DNA from 3 places in the Actinoalloteichus hymeniacidonis genome. Region 1 is predicted to be linked to each of the others. Evidence: riboswitches for the same ligand, from Rfam matches in the RefSeq annotation. Region 1 holds a riboswitch; each other region holds the start of a gene.
The links. Region 1 has a riboswitch for cobalamin ahead of BKA25_RS16580 (ribonucleoside-diphosphate reductase subunit alpha). Riboswitches for the same ligand answer to the same signal wherever they lie in the genome.
Positions count from the first base shown of each region.

Region 2: it holds a riboswitch for cobalamin, as region 1 does, so the genes downstream of both, BKA25_RS27885 (CbiQ family ECF transporter T component) here and BKA25_RS16580 (ribonucleoside-diphosphate reductase subunit alpha) in region 1, are expected to answer to the same signal.
Region 3: it holds a riboswitch for cobalamin, as region 1 does, so the genes downstream of both, BKA25_RS13785 (hypothetical protein) here and BKA25_RS16580 (ribonucleoside-diphosphate reductase subunit alpha) in region 1, are expected to answer to the same signal.

Region 1 covers NZ_JACHIS010000001.1:4,021,160-4,024,428, forward strand. Annotated here, with positions in the region: gene BKA25_RS16575 (metal ABC transporter solute-binding protein, Zn/Mn family) at 1-607, opposite strand, end outside; cobalamin riboswitch at 795-1,042, shown strand; gene BKA25_RS16580 (ribonucleoside-diphosphate reductase subunit alpha) at 1,171-3,269, shown strand, end outside.
Region 2 covers NZ_JACHIS010000001.1:3,662,349-3,665,617, forward strand. Annotated here, with positions in the region: gene BKA25_RS14960 (ATP-grasp domain-containing protein) at 1-345, opposite strand, end outside; gene BKA25_RS14965 (helix-turn-helix transcriptional regulator) at 548-1,441, opposite strand; cobalamin riboswitch at 1,570-1,721, shown strand; gene BKA25_RS27885 (CbiQ family ECF transporter T component) at 1,960-3,057, shown strand; gene BKA25_RS14975 (ABC transporter ATP-binding protein) at 3,054-3,269, shown strand, end outside.
Region 3 covers NZ_JACHIS010000001.1:3,391,211-3,394,479, reverse strand. Annotated here, with positions in the region: gene BKA25_RS13790 (hypothetical protein) at 1-1,396, opposite strand, end outside; gene BKA25_RS13785 (hypothetical protein) at 1,396-1,968, opposite strand; cobalamin riboswitch at 2,055-2,190, opposite strand; gene BKA25_RS28400 (carbohydrate ABC transporter permease) at 2,337-3,164, opposite strand; gene BKA25_RS13775 (carbohydrate ABC transporter permease) at 3,161-3,269, opposite strand, start outside.

The DNA of each region.
Region 1 (3,269 bases):
GTCGGTCCCAGCGGGATCGGTGCCTCACGGCGTGGCCGGGGTCGACCTCGGTGAGCGTGTCGGCGACGGACTCCAATGCATCGCTCCACAGTGCCACGTCGAACCAGAGGTGCGGATCGTACTCCTGCGCGCCGCCCGATTCGGCGGGCAGCAGCGCGGCGGTGGGCACGGTCTCGCCGACGAACACCACGCGGGTGTCCTCGGCGAGATCGTCGAGAACGGGTCGGAGCCCGGCCTCCAGGTGCAGTCCGACGGCGACGACCAGATCCGCTTCGCGAAGCAGGGTCAGATCGCCTGCCTGAGCCTGGTAGAGGTGCGGATCGACGCCGCTTCCCATCAGTCCGGTCAGTTCGATGTCGGAGCCGCCGATCACGCCGACCGCATCGGTGAGGAAGTTGGTCGTGGTCACCACGCGCAGTCTGTCGCCCGATTCGGCGTGATCGGCGGAGTTCCCGCCGCCCAGCGCCCACCCGGTGGCGGCGAGTACTGCGGCGATCGACGCCGTGATGCCGAGTGCGACACGCCGAGTTCGGCAGGTTCTGGCCCGTTGCCGGTCCCGCGCGGGAGCCTCGTGCTCACCGGGGACCTGATCCGATATCGGCTCCACCGCGCTCCTCTCGACCGATCACACCCGCACTATTGAGAATAGTTTTCACCAGAACCCGGGGTCGAATCGACTGTGACACCGCCCCGCGACCACGGATCCGCAGTCGTCTCGGCGCGTCACCCTAACCGACCGCCTCACGAAACACGCCAGGATCTTGGGGTGAATTACAGAGCGGACCCCAACATGTAGTCTCTCCCCCGCTGATGGTTCGTCACGGCCCCAACGGGTGCCACGACGAGGAGACAGGGAACCCGGCGGGAATCCGGGACTGCCCCGCAGCGGTGAACGGGAACGACAGCCGTCGCCGTCCAACTTGGACGGTGTAGCCACACTGGGAGACCTCCGGTCCCCGGGAAGTGACGGCCGTAGGACCGGTGAGAGACCACTCGCCGGATGCCCGTGAGTCCGAAGACCTGCCATCGGCGCGTGCCAACGCGCACGTCGTCCGCGGCCTCGAGGGTGGGCCGAGTGGACAGTGCCTGCCCCGCCATGCCGTGGGCCGGGCGCTGCCGCGCGCTCCTTCCTCACCGGGCCGATGCCATGCCGGCTACGAGGAGACCACCGTGACCGTCGAGTCACTCCGACCCGCCCGAACCGTCTCGGACGATCGCCGCGCGATCGCCGAGACCGCCGCCCTTTTCCTGCCCGGCACCGAGGCGTCGGCGGACCCCACCGAGCCGATGCCGCCCGGCGAGCATCCCGGTGTGCCCACCATCGATGTGCGCGCCGCCGTGGCCCGCGACATCGCGGTGCGCGGTACGGACGGCACCTCGAGCCCCTTGGACGTCGGCAGGCTCGCAGCGACCGTGGCACAGGCCTGTGCGGGTCTGGCCGGAGTCAGCGCACAGACGGTCTTCGATGAGACGCTGCGCAATCTCTACGACGGGATCGGCGCCGACGAGCTCGCGCTCGCGCAGATCATGTCCGCCCGCAGCATGGTGGAGATCGAGCCGCACTACTCCCAGGTCGCCGCACGGCTGCTGCTGGAACGACTGCGGGCCGAAGCGCTGACCTTCCTCGACCAGCCCGTTCCCGCCGCCGACTCCGAGGACATCGTGGCGGGTTACCCGGCCGCGTTCGAGGCCTTCGTCCACCGTGGTGTCGCCCTGGAACTGCTCGACCCGGCACTGGCCGAGTTCGACCTCGACCGGATCGGCGCGGCGCTGCGCCCACACCGGGACCGAGACTTCCAGTTCCTCGGGCTGCAGACGCTCTACGACCGGTACCTCCAGCACAGCGACGATGTCCGATTCGAGCTGCCGCAGATGTTCTTCATGCGGGTGGCGATGGGCCTGGCGCTGCGCGAGGACGACCGGGAGGGACGGGCGATCGAGTTCTACGAGCTGCTGTCCACCTTCTCGTTCATGTGCTCCACGCCGACCCTGTTCAACTCCGGAACCACCCGGCCCCAGCTCTCCTCGTGCTTCCTCACCACCGTCGAGGACGACCTGAGCGGGATCTTCCACGGGATCCGCAACAACGCGATGCTGTCGAAGTACGCGGGCGGGCTCGGCAACGACTGGACGCCGGTGCGCGGCCTGGGCGCCCACATCAAGGGCACCAACGGCTCCTCGCAGGGCGTGGTTCCCTTCTTGAAGATCGCCAACGACACCGCGGTGGCGGTCAACCAGGGCGGCAAGCGACTCGGCGCGGTGTGCGCCTACCTGGAGACCTGGCACGTCGACGTCGAGGAGTTCCTCGACCTGCGCAAGAACACCGGTGACGACCGGCGACGCACCCACGATATGAACACGGCGAACTGGGTCCCCGACGAGTTCCTGCGTCGTGTCGAGGCCGACGAGCAGTGGACGCTGTTCTCCCCCGACGAGGTGCCGGACCTGCACGATCGCTACGGCCAGGACTTCGCAACGGCCTACCGGTCCTACGAGGCGGCCGCCGACCGGGGCGAGATCAAGGTCTTCCGCCGGGTCCGGGCCGTCGAGCTGTGGCGTCGGATGCTGACGATGCTGTTCGAGACCGGGCACCCGTGGATCACCTTCAAGGACCCGTGCAACCTGCGGTCCCCACAGCAGCACATCGGGGTGGTGCACTCGTCCAACCTGTGCACCGAGATCACCCTGAACACCTCCGCCGACGAGGTCGCGGTTTGCAACCTCGGCTCGGTCAACCTCGCCGCCCACCTGCACCGGGGCCCGAACGGCGAGCTCGAGCTGGACCGGGATCGGCTGCGCACCACCGTCACCACCGCCGTCCGGATGCTGGACAACGTGGTGGACGTCAACTTCTACACGATCCCGGAGGCCCGTCGCTCCAACCTGCGGCACCGCCCGGTCGGGCTGGGCATGATGGGCTTCCAGGACGCCCTGTTCCGGCTCGGACTGCCGGTCGCCTCCGAGGAGGCGGTGGCCTTCGCCGACCGCAGCATGGAGGAGATCAGCTACCACGCGATCGCCGCGTCCAGCGAGCTGGCGGCCCAGCGCGGCAGCTACGAGACCTTCGCGGGTTCGCTGTGGAGCCGGGGTGTGCTGCCGATCGACTCGATCGCGTTGCTCGCCGAGCAGCGCGCGAGCGGTGACCTGGTCATGGACACGACCTCCACGATGGACTGGGACGCCCTACGCGAGCGGGTCCGCACGGTCGGGATGCGCAACTCCAACGTGATGGCCATCGCGCCGACCGCGACCATCGCCAACATCTGCGG
Region 2 (3,269 bases), 360 kb from region 1:
GAACAGCGCCTGGTCCGTGACCAGGTCGGCGAACGCCGTCGAGTGCACGACCGCCCGGCGTCCGCACCCGCGCCACCGCTCGGCCGCCGCAGCCAGGGTGGGCAGCAGTCGACCCTGCTCGATCGGGCACAGACTCGGCACGACCAACTCGATGCGTTCCTCGGTCCAGGCGTCCACCAGTTCGCCCTGTTCGGTTGATCCGACGATGGGCCGGTGGCGAGATCGTCTTCCGACGTAGCCGGTGACGTCGGTGGGGCTCAGCAACAGCAGATCGTGCCGCCCCGACCGGGTGATGGAGTCGACGACCCGCTCGGCGCGGAACTCTCCGATGACGGCGATCCTCATGTGACTGCCTCGTCCTTCGTCGGTAAGCCCGGCCACCCGGACGACCGTTGTCCTGACGTCGTCTCGGGTCGCGGGTTCGAGCCGTCCGATCGGCCGTGTTCGCGGCGGCTGGCGAACGCCGGTGAAGCCCCGCCACCGCCATTCGACCACTCTTCGTGACCAATGTCGATCACTTACGGTGATTACCTCGGTTGCACGGGCGTTACGCGAAACGGAGTCGCGTTTCGAGGTCTCCTGCCGCCATCGGTACTCCGGATGAATGCGGTGCGCTGATCGACTCCGGCTCGACCACCCGCAGGGCCCGCAACATGCCCAGGGCCTCCGCACTGCGGCTGCCGGGTTCCGCGTGGTAGATCACGAGCTGTTGGCCCGCCGCGCCACGCACGTCGAACGCCTGGTAGGTCAGGGTCAGCGCTCCCACGTCGGGATGAAGGAAGTCCTTTGCCTCGTGGGTCTTACCCCGGACCTGGTGGGTCCCCCACAGCTCGCGGAACGCCGGACTGCCCTCGGACAGCGCCTCGATCAGCGACTCGAATCTCGGATCGTGCTGCGCGAAACCCGAGGCCGATCGCAGGTTGGCCACCGTGGCCTGGGCCGCTCGATCCCACTGCGGGTAGAACCGTCGGGCGGCCGGATGCAGGAAGACCATCTCCGCCAGGTTCCCTGCGGGACGCAACGGCGCGAACAACGCGTCGGCCAGGGCATTGGTGGCGAGCACGTCCAGCATGCGGTTGATGACGAACACCGGGGTGGCGAGGTAGCCGTCGATCAACTGGCGCAACTCGACGCCGACGCCGGGCTCGATCGCCGATTCGGCAGGCGGCGTCGAGCCCGCCAGCCGGTACAGGTGCTCCCGCGCGGCCGGGCCGAGATCGAGCGCGCGGGCCAGCGCATCCAGCACCTGCGGCGACGGGTTGCGTTCCCTGCCCTGCTCCAGGCGGGTGTAGTAGTCGACGTTCACCCCGGCGAGGACGGCGACCTCCTCACGCCGTAGCCCGCTCACCTTGCGCTGCCCGGAGTACAGCAGACCCGCGTCCTGGGGAGTCCGCTGTGCGCGGCGCGCTCGGAGGAACTCGCCCAACCCGCTACCCGTCATATCCCCACGGTAGGGGCACCGCACGTCGACGAGGTGGGTATGTCACACCCACCCAACCTGGACCTCGGACGCCTCGAGATCGATACTGGATCATCGCCGAGAGCGTGGGTTAATCTGCTCGGTGGCCTGTCCCGCCGGTTGCCGCCGGTGGACGACGGCGACAACTCCATACGTCTCTCGGGCGGGGGAAGCCGGTGACAATCCGGCGCTGACCCGCAACCGTGAATCGTGCGCCGTCCGCATGATGAGCCGGATCACCCGCCGGAGACGAGCGGCTTCAAACACTGTCGTGGTCCACGGTGGGAGCCCGAATCGGCAGACATGCGTCTGCGCCGGCTCTCGCCGGTCGCCGCAGGCATGCCGCCGGTTCGGACGCCTCTTCCCAGACCCACTCGGGAAAGGCGTTCTTGAACGATGCTGGGTGGGCCGGGCAGGACACCGCGCGGTCGAGCGCGGACCGCCGAACCGACCAGACGCTCCGACCATGCCGAACACCGCATCGAGATCGGGCGGGCCGGGTGAACGGCGTCGCGAGTCTGCTGGGCAGCGCCCTGCCGCGCCCGCTGCATCCCGGAGCCTGGTGGTTATGGGCGCTGGCACTGGCCGCGGCGGCGAGTCGGACCACCAATCCGCTGTTACTGGGCCTGATCCTGACGGTCGCGGGCTACGTGGTGGTCCAGCGGCGTGGGAGTGCGCCGTGGGCGGCGACCTTCCGGATGTACGTGTACCTCGGGGTGTTCGTCGTCATCATGCGGGTGTTGTGGCGAGTGGTCTTCGGCGGCGGCGCTGGCGAGCACATCCTGTTCGCGCTGCCGGAGATCACCCTTCCCGAGGCGGCGGCGGGGATCCGGCTCCTCGGCCCGGTGAGCGCCGAGCAGGTCCTCGGCGGCTTCTACGACGGTCTCCGGCTGGCGACCATGTTGATCTGTCTCGGCGCCGCGAACTCACTGGCCGATCCACGACGGATGCTCAAGGCGGTGCCCGCCGCGCTGTACCAGATCAGCACCTCGGTGGTCGTCGCGCTCTCGGTGGCGCCACAGCTGATGGAGAGCGTGCTACGCGTACGGCGGGCCAGAAGGCTGCGTGGTGGCGGCGGACGCGGGATGCGGGCGTTGCGGGGGATCATCGTTCCCGTACTGGCCGACGCGCTGGACCGATCGCTCGCCCTGGCCTCCGCCATGGATTCACGGGGCTATGGCCGACTCGGCGACACACCGGCGAGAACGCGCCGATGGACCGGTGGTCTGGTGATCGCCGGCCTGTTGGGGGTCTGCGTCGGCGTCTACGGCCTGCTGGGCGGTACCGGACCCGTGTTCGGCCCGGCGATCACGGTCACCGGATTACTCCTGGCCGGCTCGGGTTTCGCGTTGGCGGGCCGTCGCATCCGGCGCAGCGTCTATCGGCCGGACCGCTGGCGGCTACCGGAGACCTCGGTGGTGATCTGCGGGCTGATCACGGTGATCCTGCTCGTGGTGGGCGCCGAGCTCGACCCGCTGAGTCTGCATCCCGCACTGAGCCCGCCGAGTTGGCCGACGGCGACGCTCCTACCGGTTCTCGGCATTCTCGCGGGGGTCGCCCCCGCCTGGCTCGCCCCACCGCCGGAGGTAACCGCGTGATCCGTTTCGAGCAGGTGTCGATCAGCTACGACGACGACACCGGACCGGTGCTGTCCGAGATCGACCTGGAGATCGCCGAGGGCGAACTGTGCCTGGTGGTCGGCCACACCGGATCCGGGAAGTCGACGCTGTTGGGTGCGATCAACGGGCTGGTGCCGCACTTCACCGGTGGCACGCTGCGCGGCCGGGTACACGTGGCCGGCCGGGACACC
Region 3 (3,269 bases), 630 kb from region 1:
ACAGCTCGGAACGGTCGGATTCACCGGTCGCCTGTTCGGTCTCCTCGGCCGTCTCCTCGGCGGACTCCCCATCGAGGCCGTTCGTACCGGCGTACCCGGGTGACCCGGCATGACCCGGTAGACCCGGCAGGCCGGGTTGCCCCGGCGCACCCGGCTCCCCAGGAGCCCCCGGTCGGCCCGGCGCTCCCGGTACTCCCGGTACTCCCGGTTCACCGGGCTCGGGCGGTTCGGATTCTCGCGGAGGATCGGTCGGGGGAGGTTCCGGCGCGGGTGGCGGAGGCGGGTCCGTCGGTGGCGTCGCGGACAACCCGAGCAGCGCCTGCGAGGTCGAGCGGCGCAGCCGGTCCTGGTTGCCCGCGCGACTCCAATAGAGCGGGCCGTCCTCCAAGACGTCCAGATAGTCCTGTGTCGAGTAGGACACCGCGCCCGCCATGTCCCCCGGTGCGACGTCGGGGGGAAGCTGTACCGAACTCAGCCAGCCACCCGCCCTCCCGGCGGGCTCGGCTGCGCCCGCCGAGGTGAGGGCGAGCGCGGCCAGTCCGGTGCTGTTGGCGTTGAGGGTCTGCTCGATCAGCTGCGGCGAGGAGGAGTCGAAGCCGAATCCGCCGCCGGAGTGTTGCCGCTCGCGCAACCACCGCACACCCCGGTCCAAGGCCGCCTGGTCGCCGCCGACCTCCGCCAGCGCCCAGACCGCCATCGCCGTGTTGTCCACACTGACCAGTGCGTCGTCGGTCTCCGAACACGTCGATCCGACGTCGGCGACGGGCGGGGCGTTGCGGAATCCGCCGCTCGGGCACTGTTGGCGGACCAGGTAGTCGATGCTGGGTTGTTGATCGAGGGTCAGCCGCGCCTGGTCGGCGTGCTCCTGCATCGCCATCAACGCCAGAGACTGCGAGAAGGTGTTGGACAGGTCGCGACGAGGGTCGTACTCGCCGACGTTGAGATTGCGATAGCGCCCGTCGACGTCGAGGGTCGCGGACAACCGCGCGGGAAGGTCGATCGGCACGCCCTCGGAGTCCACCCCCCAATCGGTGGGGTCGACGCCCGCCCGAACGGCGACCATCAGGCGTTTCGCGACACCGCCGGAGACGGTGATCCGGCCGTTGTAGTACATCTCCCGCAGCGAGCGCACTCCCTGGGAGAAGGCCTCGCCATGCCGGTCGGCCGCGTGCAGCCCGATCAGGGTGTCCGCCAGCAGGCCACTGTCCGGCGTCCCCGGGGTGGTGGACGGGAAGACGTAGTCCAGTCGGACGAGTTCCCGTTCCAGGAACCCGGCCGCCGTGCCCGCCTCGGCGGATCCGACACCCGGTGTCGGATCCGCCGAGGCGGTGGGATGAACGAGCCCGACGATCAGCAGGAGTGCGCCTGCCGCGAGCCCGGAGCGGAATCGGACCATCAGGGCGCGGGCACCCAATCGGGATCGAGGGCCTCGGCCAGCGTCAGGCTCATCTCGTTCGGGTCTGCGGCGGTGCCCGCACCGAAGGAGAAGCCGAGGACATCACCCGACGGCGGGTCGTAGGTGTCCACGCCCTCGTCGGCGTAGCCCCAGGCCGTGCCGGTCACGTCGGGCACCCAGAACGCCCAGTAGGACGCGTCGGGCAGGAACCCGGTGCAGCTGTCGTCGGTCGCACTGGGCAGGCCGTCGATCCGACACAGGTACTGGTAGGGGCCCGCCTCGCCCTCTCCGACGCCGTGCTCGGGTGCGACGTCGACATCGGTCAGCGCGGCGAAGGCCGTGGCGGGGTCGAGGTCGGTGCACCGCCGGACCACCTCGCCACCGGCGTGCCCGGTGAAGTCGACGACCACCGTGACACCGCTGCTTCCGGTGCACGGCCCGTCGGTCCAGGCGGCGATACCGACCTCGTCGGGCAGCGGGTCGGCCGCAGCGACGGCGGGTGCGCCCGCCACCAGCAGGGCGCCCGCGAAGAATCCGGCTAAGACACGATGGATCGAACGACTCGAGGACATGGCCTGGAGTTCCCTTCGGTTCACCGCAGACCGCAGTCCGGAGCCGATCGGCTCCGAAGCTCCGCGCTGCATTCCACGACAGAGGAGCTGGACAATGCGGCACGATGGGCAGTCCGACTCGCACCTGCCACAGGCAGGCGCTCACGGTTGCGGGTCAGCGCCGGATTCGCACCGGCTTCCCCCATCGCGCAGCAGAAACTGCACCGTCCTCATTGGAGTGACGGCCGATTCGAACGTAACCCATCACCTCGCGCAGCGGAAGACGTCGGAAGCGTCGTTCAAGTGCTTCGCTGCCACTTCGAGACCGTGTCGAGTCGCCGCCGTTTCGTAGTCCGCTCCGACCGGCATCACGGCGGCGACGGATGTGGTCAGGCCTTGACGCTGCCCGAGGTGAGACCGCTGACGATGAAACGCTGGAACGCCGCGAAGATCAGCACGATCGGGACGCTGATCAGCGTCGCCACAGCCATCAACGATCCCCAGGCCGTTCCGTACCGGCCGACGAAGGAGTTCAGCAGCACGGTGACCGGCTGCACCGACTCCGAACTGGCCAGGGTGATACCGAAGACGAACTCGCCCCAGGCCAGCAGGAACGCGAAGGCGCCCGCCGCGATCAGTCCGGGACGCAGCACCGGCAGCACCACCCGCCGCAGCACGTCCACCATCGAGGCCCCGTCCATCCTGGCGGCCTCCTCCAACTCCATGGGCAGCGCGGCCATCAGCGGCCGCAGCACGATCACGGCGAACGGCAGCGTCAGCGTGGTGTCGGCCAGGATGAGCCCAAGGTGAGTGTCGGTGAGGCCGATGATGCGCATGAGCAGCAGCAACGGCGCCGCCAACACGATGCTGGGCAGCAGCTGGGCCACCATCATGGCCAACAGCATCGAACGGGAGCCCGGCACCCCCGTCCGAGTGATCGCATAGGTGAGCGGCGCGGCCAGCAGCAGTGTGAGGATCGTCGTCCCCAGGGCGATGATCGCGCTACTCAGCAACGCCTGCGTCAGCAGTGGATCGGCGATGGCCGAGGCGTAGTTCTCGCCCGAAGGCGGCAGCGGCACCCACTGCGGCGGGATGGCCAGGACGTTCTCCGGCCGCTTCAGACTGGTGGCGACCATCCAATAGAGCGGCAGCAGGAAGACCGCGACGATCGCCGTCGCGATGCCGGTGAGCAGCCATGGTCTGCGGGTGCGGGTCACCGATCGCCCTCCTTGCCGATCCGGCGGACGTACCAGATGGACACCACCAACGGGATCACCAACAGCAGCACCGTGATCGCGGCTCCCTCGCCGAAGCGGAAGAAC